3 regions of the Paenibacillus sp. FSL P2-0322 genome follow, and region 2 is predicted to be linked to each of the others. Evidence: riboswitches for the same ligand, from Rfam matches in the RefSeq annotation. Region 2 holds a riboswitch; each other region holds the start of a gene.
The links. A riboswitch is a leader RNA that binds a small molecule or an ion and turns the genes downstream of it on or off. The one in region 2 is predicted to bind thiamine pyrophosphate.
Positions count from the first base shown of each region.

Region 1: it holds a riboswitch for thiamine pyrophosphate, as region 2 does, so the genes downstream of both, MKY24_RS14340 (thiamine phosphate synthase) here and thiC (phosphomethylpyrimidine synthase ThiC) in region 2, are expected to answer to the same signal.
Region 3: it holds a riboswitch for thiamine pyrophosphate, as region 2 does, so the genes downstream of both, MKY24_RS02285 (ABC transporter substrate-binding protein) here and thiC (phosphomethylpyrimidine synthase ThiC) in region 2, are expected to answer to the same signal.

Region 1 covers NZ_CP150243.1:3,309,399-3,312,678, reverse strand. Annotated here, with positions in the region: gene MKY24_RS14345 (ABC-F family ATP-binding cassette domain-containing protein) at 1-1,094, shown strand, start outside; TPP riboswitch at 1,188-1,296, shown strand; gene MKY24_RS14340 (thiamine phosphate synthase) at 1,561-2,154, shown strand; gene thiO (glycine oxidase ThiO) at 2,219-3,280, shown strand, end outside.
Region 2 covers NZ_CP150243.1:860,875-864,154, forward strand. Annotated here, with positions in the region: gene MKY24_RS03910 (alpha/beta hydrolase) at 1-396, opposite strand, end outside; gene MKY24_RS03915 (IclR family transcriptional regulator) at 695-1,438, shown strand; TPP riboswitch at 1,594-1,706, shown strand; gene thiC (phosphomethylpyrimidine synthase ThiC) at 1,894-3,280, shown strand, end outside.
Region 3 covers NZ_CP150243.1:503,185-506,464, forward strand. Annotated here, with positions in the region: gene MKY24_RS02275 (MTH1187 family thiamine-binding protein) at 1-93, opposite strand, end outside; gene MKY24_RS02280 (hypothetical protein) at 336-518, shown strand; gene MKY24_RS02285 (ABC transporter substrate-binding protein) at 526-1,569, opposite strand; TPP riboswitch at 1,761-1,870, opposite strand; gene MKY24_RS02290 (pyridoxamine 5'-phosphate oxidase family protein) at 2,141-2,575, shown strand; gene MKY24_RS02295 (bifunctional 2',3'-cyclic-nucleotide 2'-phosphodiesterase/3'-nucleotidase) at 2,795-3,280, shown strand, end outside.

The DNA of each region.
Region 1 (3,280 bases), 2.4 Mb from region 2:
TAGGACTGGATCGGGATGTATCTGCACTTAGCGGTGGGCAACGGACAAAGGTGCTTCTTGCTAAGTTGCTGTTGGAAAAGCCAAATGTTCTGCTGCTGGATGAGCCTACCAACTATTTGGATGTAGAGCATATTGAATGGCTTACGCGCTATTTGAAGGATTATCCCTATGCTTTTATTCTTATTTCACATGATACTGAGTTTATGAACCAGGTCGTTAATGTTATTTACCATCTTGAATTTGCCAAGATGACCCGTTATTCAGCTAACTATGAAAAGTTTCTTGAAATGGCGGATCTGAACAAAGCTCAGCATATTGATGCTTATGAGAAGCAACAGGACTTTATTAAGAAACAGGAAGATTTTATTCAGCGTAATAAAGCGCGTGCCTCTACATCTGGCCGAGCAAAGAGCCGTGAAAAGCAACTTGATCGGATCGAACGTATAGATAAGCCTGAAGAAGCTGCGAAGCCAACCTTTCAATTCAAAGAAGCACGTGCAAGCGGAAAGACGGTATTTGAGGGTATTGATTTTGAGATTGGTTATACGCATGCCCTTTTGCCTAAAATGTCCATGACGATTGAACGTGGCGAAAAGATTGCTATTGTTGGCTACAACGGTGTCGGTAAATCGACATTGCTCAAAACCATATTGGGAAAAATACCGCCAATCAGTGGAAAAACCTATCAAGGTGATTTTTTGCAGCCCGCTTATTTTGAGCAGGAAGTAAAGGCGGAGAAAATTACACCGATTGACGATGTGTGGAATGAATTCCCACATTTGAACCAGCATGAAGTACGAGCGCATTTGGCGCGTTGCGGTTTAAAGAATGAGCATATCACGCGTCCGCTATCTGCGCTCAGTGGTGGAGAACAGGCTAAAGTCCGTCTTTGCAAACTGTTAATGCGTGAAAGCAACTGGGTACTGTTCGATGAGCCTACCAACCACTTGGATGTTAAAGCTAAGGATGAGCTGAAACGTGCCTTGAAGGAATACAAAGGGACCGTATTGCTTGTATCTCACGAACCGGACTTTTACGAGGATTGGGTAACCAAAACGTGGAATGTGGAAGAGTGGTCAAGTAAAGTTAACTAACATCAACTAAATCCAATTCTGCATATTTCACACGAAGTGGGGTTTGCAGAATTAGGAAAATATGCTAAGCTATCTTTAGCTTATACAATAAAATAGTCACACTAGGGGAGCCGCCCATGCGGCTGAGACGGAATAAATGGATTTCGGACCCTTTGCACCTGATCTGGGTTATGCCAGCGTAGGGAAGTGAGCGCCGTACAAACAAGGCAACACCATCTTATTTTTGTTTGTGCGTGGGACGATACACGTATACGGATATCATTGTCCGTTCGATTATTGGACGTTCGTTAAACCACTTCCTTGGGGAAGTGGTTTTTTTGCGTTTCGTTCACTTTAAGTTGTTCGAGCTTCCGTAGACGATTCACATACAATCCCCTTTCATTACTGCTGGTAGACGTGGCTGACTAAGCTTAGATCCATTAGTCCAATGTGAGGTGAAGACAAAATCGAATTACACGCAATTTCGATGGAAAAGGGCACTTTTGCACAAGCAGCCCAAGTGGCTGCTGTGATTTGTCCGTATGTTCATTATGTACACGCGCGTTTAAAACAGAATGGTGCCTCTGCATTGCTTTCTTTGACTCGCAGCATGGTGGAGCAGGGAGTTTCTTTGCAACAAATTGTAGTAAATGATCGTGTGGATGTAGCTTTACTTACTTTGGTTGGAGCCGTCCAGCTACCAGCTAATGGATTACCTGTAGCGGATGTGAAAAGCCTGCTTCCAAAGGGTACACGCTGTGGAGTATCTGTGCATTCCTTGGAGGAGGCGCAGACTGCCGAGCGGGCAGGAGCGGACTATGTACTTTATGGTCACGTATATGAGACCCATTGTAAGCCCGGTATTGTACCGCGGGGTTTAGCTCAGCTTGAACATATTTGCAGGCTGTCGAACATTCCGGTGATCGCGCTGGGCGGCATACAACCGCACCATATCCCGGAGCTTTATAGGGCCGGAGCAAGCGGAATTGCGGTGATGTCTGGTATATGGAAGGCTGAGTCGCCCGTTGCAGCTGCGATGGAATATAGGCGAATGGCAGATCTTGTAGTTCACAGCCTGTAGCGAGAAAACGAGAGTAGAGGCAAGCTGAAAGCAGAATGGTTTATGGAGAGGAGACACGAAACAAATGCCAAAGATACACACAGAGGCAAGAGCGATAGGACACGCTGAATGCTTGGTCATAGGTGGAGGTGTCATCGGCAGTTCCATTGCTTATCATGTGGCCAAGGAGGGAAGAAGTACGATCTTGCTGGAACGATTGATCCCGGGTGAGGGAGCCTCAGGAGCAGCGGTTGGAATGCTGGCAGCGGAAAGTGAAGAGTTCACCGACTCTGAGCTGGCACGATTTGCTCGCATAAGTCGAGACGCATTCCCTGAGCTTGTCTGTGATCTGGAGCGTTTGTCGGGTATTTCGGTGGAATTCCGTACAGAAGGATTTGTGACCCCTTTCCGTACGGAAACTGAAGGCCAAAAACGCTGGAAAGCTGCTAAAACGCGAGAGGATGATTGTCCTATCTGGTGGGATGCGAGGGAATTGGCCCGACGAATTCCAGGTTTGGATGAACAAGCGATCGGGGCAATATATCGTTCAAAGGAGACACAAGTGGCTCCTGTCCAGCTTTGCCGTGCTTATGCAGGTGCTGCTGCGGTGCTGGGGGCAACGGTATGGTCTGGTACACAGGCAGAGCAACTGGTCATACAGAATGGTCGAGTTTGCGGTGTTCGAACACATAGTGGCTTTTTTTCCTGCGATCAGGTCATTATTGCTGGAGGCTTGGATAGCATGAAATTGCTAGCGCAGGTTGGATTTGAATATCCACTTTATCCGGTCAAGGGCGAAGCGGTAGCGGTCTCCTTGAAGGATCACCCGTTAGAATACACCATTTATGCTGATGATATTTACCTCGTGCCTAAACAGAATAACGAGCTTTGGATTGGGGCAACGAGCCTTCCGCATCAATATGACGAAGAGGTGACCGTAGGAGGCTTGGAGGGGTTGCTGGCACGTGCCTCTGCTTGGCTGCCGCGCGTCCGTGAAGCTTCTTTTATACGCACTTGGGCGGGCTTACGTCCGCAGGCCGCATCAGGTCATCCTTTTATAGGCACTGTCCCTGGGGTCGAGGGCGTATATGCTGCCGTCGGGCATTATCGCAACGGTGTCCTGCTGAGTGATGCTACCGGGCGTGCG
Region 2 (3,280 bases):
GGCATAATGCGCCAAATCATACATGGGAATCCAGCTTTCTTCGCGGTTAGCCCCATAGCCATGACTGAAAATAATCGTTTTCCGCGATTGGTCCGCCGGGATATACCAGCCTTGTACCATGCGGCTACCATCCTTGGCAGGGAAGCTGACTTCCTCATAAGGCATGCTTTTAGCCTGCATCGGATTAGAGTACAGTGGTGCAACGGTGGGATTCGTAAGTACCCATGCGATGTAAGCATGCAAGGCAATAAAACAAAACAACAGAAAAAAGACGACCGACAGCAGCAGAGCAATCACAACGTGCTTGAACCGCAGCAGACGGGGATTAAAGAGTGGGGTGGACGGCTCCTGAACAGCGGTCTGTAGCTGAGCGTTGCGCTGGGATGTCGAAATCATGTAAGAGCCTCCTTATATAAAATTGATCTTCGTTTCATAGAATTTAGGTATAATTCCACTTGAAAATAGTAGTGTAGATCCGTATAGATACCTATTATCGTATGATGGGGATTATCCAAAGTCAACGCCTGAACCGGAAAAGTAAAAATGATGCAAAGTATTGTCGATGTTTGTTCTCGTTCTGTAATATGGTTGTCACAAAAACATCGGTTTACAGTAGCCGCGACTATTCTATATAATTTATGTAACCATGTTTCATAGTGTGAAACGAATATGGATACAAGAGGAGCGGTTCACGATGGAAGACCGTAAATTAACCGTTCGCGCTGTAGAGCGTGCACTTGATATACTGCTGTGTTTTACCGCAGATTCGGATCTTGGCCTGACGGAGATTGCCTCCAAAATTGGTCTACATAAAAGCACGGTTCATCGGCTGCTGACTACGTTGGAGGATCGGGGCTTTGTCGTTCGGAATGCCGAAACGGAAAAATATCGACTTGGCTTCCGCATTTGGGAGCTATCCACGCATTTGTCCCAAAGCGACGAGCCGGCGGTGTTGTTACAGCCTGCAATGGAAGGACTACGTGATCGTCTGGGCGAGACGGTCAGCTTGTACTTACGGGACGGCAGCATGCGTATTCGCATACAAGCCGTGCAGAGCAATCAGGCGATCCGCAGGGTTGCGCCTGTAGGTGCGCGTATGCCGCTGGCTGTAGGGGCCTCCAGCAAAGTGCTGGCAGCCTTTATGCCGCCGCAAGAGCTGGAAGCCCTGCTAAGCGGGGATGAATGGCCGCCCTCGGTAGACCCGGAGGTCTATAAAGCCCAGCTGCAGGACATTCGCGAGAAGGGCTATGCGACCAGCTATGAAGAACGGGAGCCAGGGGCTGCTGCTGTGGCTGCCCCAATTGTAAACCGGAAGGGACAGGTCACTGCGGCTTTATCTGTATCCGGTCCGGTCAGTCGGCTTGCACCCGAGACGCTACATGACTTTGCTCCGATTTTGATTGAAGCGGCGAAGGAAATGGGACTTATGCTTCCGTAACAAGAATGAGCACAGTTGAAGCAAGCAAAGTGATTTGATGGGGAGCGTCTCCTTGGTAAAGGGAACCTAGAAGGGTTGCCAAAGCCATAAATTTAAAGTAGTCTGGTAAGGATGGCGGGATATCTGTTATAGCCGCCTCATGTGAATAGAAGTATCACAGTTACTGGGGGAGCCTGTAATGCCGGGCTGAGATGGAATCGTGCAAGATTCCGGACCCTTTGCACCTGATCTGGATCATACCAGCGTAGGGAAGTAATCGGCCATTGAAATGTATACGCGGCTGCTGTCTACGGTGACGCATTGGAATAGGATTATTCCACATGCGTACTGTCTGGATAGCTGCCTCGTTAGATTAGCCGGTTCCCTGGGGAACCGGCTTTTTTGCATAGATCAGCGCCACCCTGGGAATGGTTCCGGATCGGTGTGTCATTTCATCGAAACGGGAGGAATGGACAATGAAGCCGACAGAAGTAGAAGGAACAAAAGGAACAGAATTGAAATCAACAGAAGTAAGATTGGTAGGAACAAAAGAAGTTGAGGTAGAGAAGACAAACGGGGAGCAAGCCAGTGGGGTAAGGCCCTTTCCAGGGAGCCGTAAGGTATATATTCAAGGCTCACGGCCGGACATTGCCGTGCCAGAGCGCGAAATTGCTCTTCATCCTACACATACGCCGCAGGGCACGGAGCATCATGAGCCATTGCGTGTGTACGATACGAGCGGTCCCATGACCGACGAAGCCTATCAGGTCGATATCCGTCAGGGCCTGCCTCCATTGCGGCGAGCTTGGGCCCTGGAACGGGGCGATGTGGAGGCTTACGAGGGACGCGCCGTCCAGCCGGAGGATAATGGACTGAAACCTGGCTCCAAACGGGAGACAGTGGAATTTCCCGGCGTGACCAACCGTCCGCTTCGTGCTTTGCAAGGTCGTACAGTGACACAAATGCATTATGCGCGGCAAGGGATCATTACGCCCGAAATGGAATTTGCGGCGATCCGCGAAGGGGTGGAGCCTGAGTTTGTACGGCAGGAGTTGGCGGCTGGACGAGCCATTTTGCCTTCGAATATCAATCACCCTGAAAGTGAGCCAATGGTCATTGGGCGTCATTTTCACGTGAAGATCAATGCGAACATTGGTAATTCTGCGGTTACCTCCTCCATCGAGGAGGAAGTGGAAAAAATGACCTGGGCTGTGCGTTGGGGCTCGGATACGGTTATGGACCTGTCCACAGGCCGTAATATCCATACAACACGTGAATGGATCATTCGGAATTCTCCTGTACCGATTGGGACTGTACCGCTGTATCAGGCACTTGAAAAGGTGAACGGCGAAGCAGAAGCGCTGACGTGGGAGCTGTATCGCGATACGCTGATTGAGCAAGCGGAGCAGGGAGTGGACTATTTTACAATTCATGCGGGTGTATTGCTGAGGTATATACCGATGACGGCGAATAGAATGACGGGAATTGTATCCCGTGGCGGGTCGATCATGGCAGCCTGGTGCCTTGCGCACCATCAGGAGAATTTTTTGTATACACATTTTGAAGAAATCTGCGAAATTATGAAAGCCTATGATGTGGCCTTTTCTCTCGGGGATGGTCTACGTCCGGGTAGCATCTATGATGCGAATGATGAAGCACAGTTTGCAGAGCTGGAAACGTTGGGCGAGCTAACGCAAATCGCCTGGAAGCATGATGTTCAGGTCATGATTGAAGGGCCAGGACATGTCCCTATGCATAAAATCAAAGAGAATGTGGATTTACAAATGGAGATTTGTAAGGAAGCTCCTTTCTATACCTTGGGACCGCTCACGACGGATATTGCCCCCGGATATGATCATATTA
Region 3 (3,280 bases), 360 kb from region 2:
AATGACCTCAATCGCCTTATCTACATACGGGTAAGAGTCCTCGTTATTAGGAGTTTTAGGGATTACTTGAATACTGAGCAGTGTGTTAGCCATGCAAATTCACCTGTCCTTTATTTGGAGTGTTATTAAAAAAATATGGTGGTTTAAGGCGGGGAGACCGCTTCGCGTTTCATTTGATCTTACGATCGCTGCGCTTCTCCAGATTCAAATGAACCACTACGCTGCCAACCGCCTTAAAAACACCCTATTTTTAAAGCTGGTTTGTGTGGCATTTTTAACACACAAGCGCACCTACTTAGCGCTTAGATAATATGAGAAACTAAAGAATAAACCAAGTGGAACGAGAACGAAGTGGGCGGAATGGTGCTGTACAAGCGTTAACATTCGCCTTTGTACCCAGATTTCAACCTCTGGATATTTATAAAAGAAATCTGGGTACAGCAGCGATGGGAAGCACCATCCGACTGCGTAGTGGCGCTTCGTTCACTTCTCTAGTTCAGTCTTATTTAGCGTTTTAACAAATGATCAACGCTTGGGCAGGAAACCGTTTGTGAAGGCTTTATCGACTTCCAAAGGCTTGCTGAGCAGCTTGCGTTCGTACATCCAGTCCGAATAGTTTTGCCATACCTCCGGTTTTTGCACACCCCATTGCGCGGCATCGTCCTGATAACGCGGGCTTAGCCATTTTTGGCTGGCAAGTACCAGTTTTTTATCCAGCTCCGGTACAGCTTTGCTTAAGATGTCTGCGGCTTCTTCCGGATGAGCGATAGTGTATTCATAGCCTTGTGCGGTAGCGTCCATGAACGCTTTGACCAGCTCGGGATCATTTTTTATTGTCTGTTCGTTGCTCACAATTACAGGTGTATAGTAATCGAGGCTTTTGGAATAATCTTTTACATACAGCATATCCAATGGCTCACCTCGAAGCTGGGCCTCGATTCCGGTCCATGCGTAGAAAATCCAGGCAAAGTCGATATCCCGCTTCACGGCTGTAAAATAGTCTGCATTGCCCATGTTGATGATCTTCACTTTGCTCACATCGCCTTTGTCTGAATCCATGATGGATTTCATGACCGCTTCTTCTACGGGAGAGCCCCAACCGCCGTATTTTTTACCTTCAAAATCTTTCGGGCTCTTAATTCCACGATCTACCGGGGCTGCGAAGCCTGAGGTATTATGCTGAATCACCGCAGCGATGGATACAAGCGGCACGCCTTGCGTACGAGCCTGTGTGACGCCTTCTTGGTAGCTGATACCAAAAGGTGCAGCATTAGAAGCAACCATTTGATCAGCTCCGCCTGAACCAGGTTGAACAATTTGGACATTCAAACCCGCTTTTTCGTAAAATCCTTTGTCCTTAGCGACATAGAGTCCCGTATGATTCGTATTGGGTGTCCAGTCGAGCACGACTTTAACATCTTTGAGCCCCTTTGCCGGAGTAGACGTTTGAGTGTCGGTAGCGGGAGCCGCTTCTTGGGATGTGGGGGGACTTCCACCGCAAGCGGTCAGGGTCAGGGCCATGAGCCACAGACTGATCAGTCCCAGGCTTAATATTTTCATGCGCTTCATCGTTGTGTTCTCTCCTTTAATTACCCGTTATCCGTCCAATCAGACAGCTTAAGTTCCCCATTTTCTAAAAATAACATCTGCCGGATGCGATCTTTCCAACAACTTAATCTTCAACAAAAAAAGCGCCCCGAGTTTCCGGGACGCTTGCGCTTGTATATACCAAAGTAAGGGATGGTCCTATGTAAAAAAGGCACATCTTGCTTAAGCATTCCTACGCTGGCATTACCCAGATCAGGTTGTAAGGGTCAGTGTCTTGGGACACACTCTCAGCCGGCCGATTCCAGCACCCCTGGCATTGTATGGTTTAATGGGTTCATTTATTCGGGTTTACTACGACGATTATATGCCTTGAATGCGGGTCTGTCCAGCATGAAGGGAGAGGTGACGGTTCATTTGCCGAACGACAGGGTACACTTTTACTGTGAGCTTTGATCTGAAAATGAGCATGAATCAATTCGATTCGATCCGGTCATGTTATTTTCAGAACAGCTACGCAAGTAGGTTCAGATGGGCTGGTGCCCAATGGCGTGGCCGTAGAGAATTCTAATTCGTGAAAAGGAGTTGTTGTACTGTGGGTAAAACGGAAACATTGGATCGCAACCAACTGGAACAAGCCATTGTGAAGGCTTTGGATAACAACAAATTTTGCTCGTTAGGTACGGTAGAGGGTGGCAAACCGAAAGTACGCTATATGGCCCTTTTTAACGATGGAATGAACATTCATCTGGCGACAGATCGCAAAACTCATAAAGTGGATGAGCTAAAGGACAATCCGAATGCTTATCTGCTGCTGGGTTATGAAGTTGGCGGTACGAAGGAAGTCGTAGAAGTGGAGGCTACCGTCCAGATCACAGCTGATGAGGGGCTGCGCAAACAAGTGTGGAACGATTCCTTGAAGGAATGGTTTTCCGGACCGGATGATCCCGATTATGTCATTCTGGACGTGAATCCGACACGCATTGAGTATGTGGGTCAGCAAACTGAGCGCCAAGTGTGGAATAAATAATAAGAATATAAATGGACAAACCAGTAAATCTCCGAGTTTTTTAGGAGGTTTGCTGGTTTTTATTTTTGAGAAAATTAATTATTTTTTCATAAATAATTTAAGTAAATGACTACTCTTTTATCTGGCGTTGGATTAAAATAGAAATGGTGGGTTCAAGGCTTACATATATGTGCAAAAGTATGTATATGAGGCATACACCTTAATGAGGAGGGGTATATTTTGTTATTTCGTAAAAATTGGTTTAAAGGGTTTACAGCAGCAGTTGTGGCTTGTAGCATGCTGGTGTTTTCGGCCGCTCCATCCTGGGCAGCTAGCGATTCTCGCGATAGCGCTACGGTGAATTTGCGGATCATGGAAACAACGGATATTCATGCGTCGCTGATGAACTATGATTACTATTCAGACAAAGAAACCAACGAATATGGCTTGATTAGCACAGCTGGTTTAATCCAACAGGCGCGTAGTGAAACAAGAAACAGCATGCTGTTCGATAACGGTGATTTGTTACAGGGCAATCCATTAGGCGATTATATGGCCAGAAACAAAACCTATGAAAAAGAAGGCGGTGTCCATCCAGTCTACAAGATGATGAACTTGATGGGCTATGATGCGGCGACAGTGGGTAACCACGAATTCAACTACGGTCTCGATTTTCTGGAGAAATCGCTCAAGGGAGCCGATTTTCCTTACGTAAATGCGAATGTT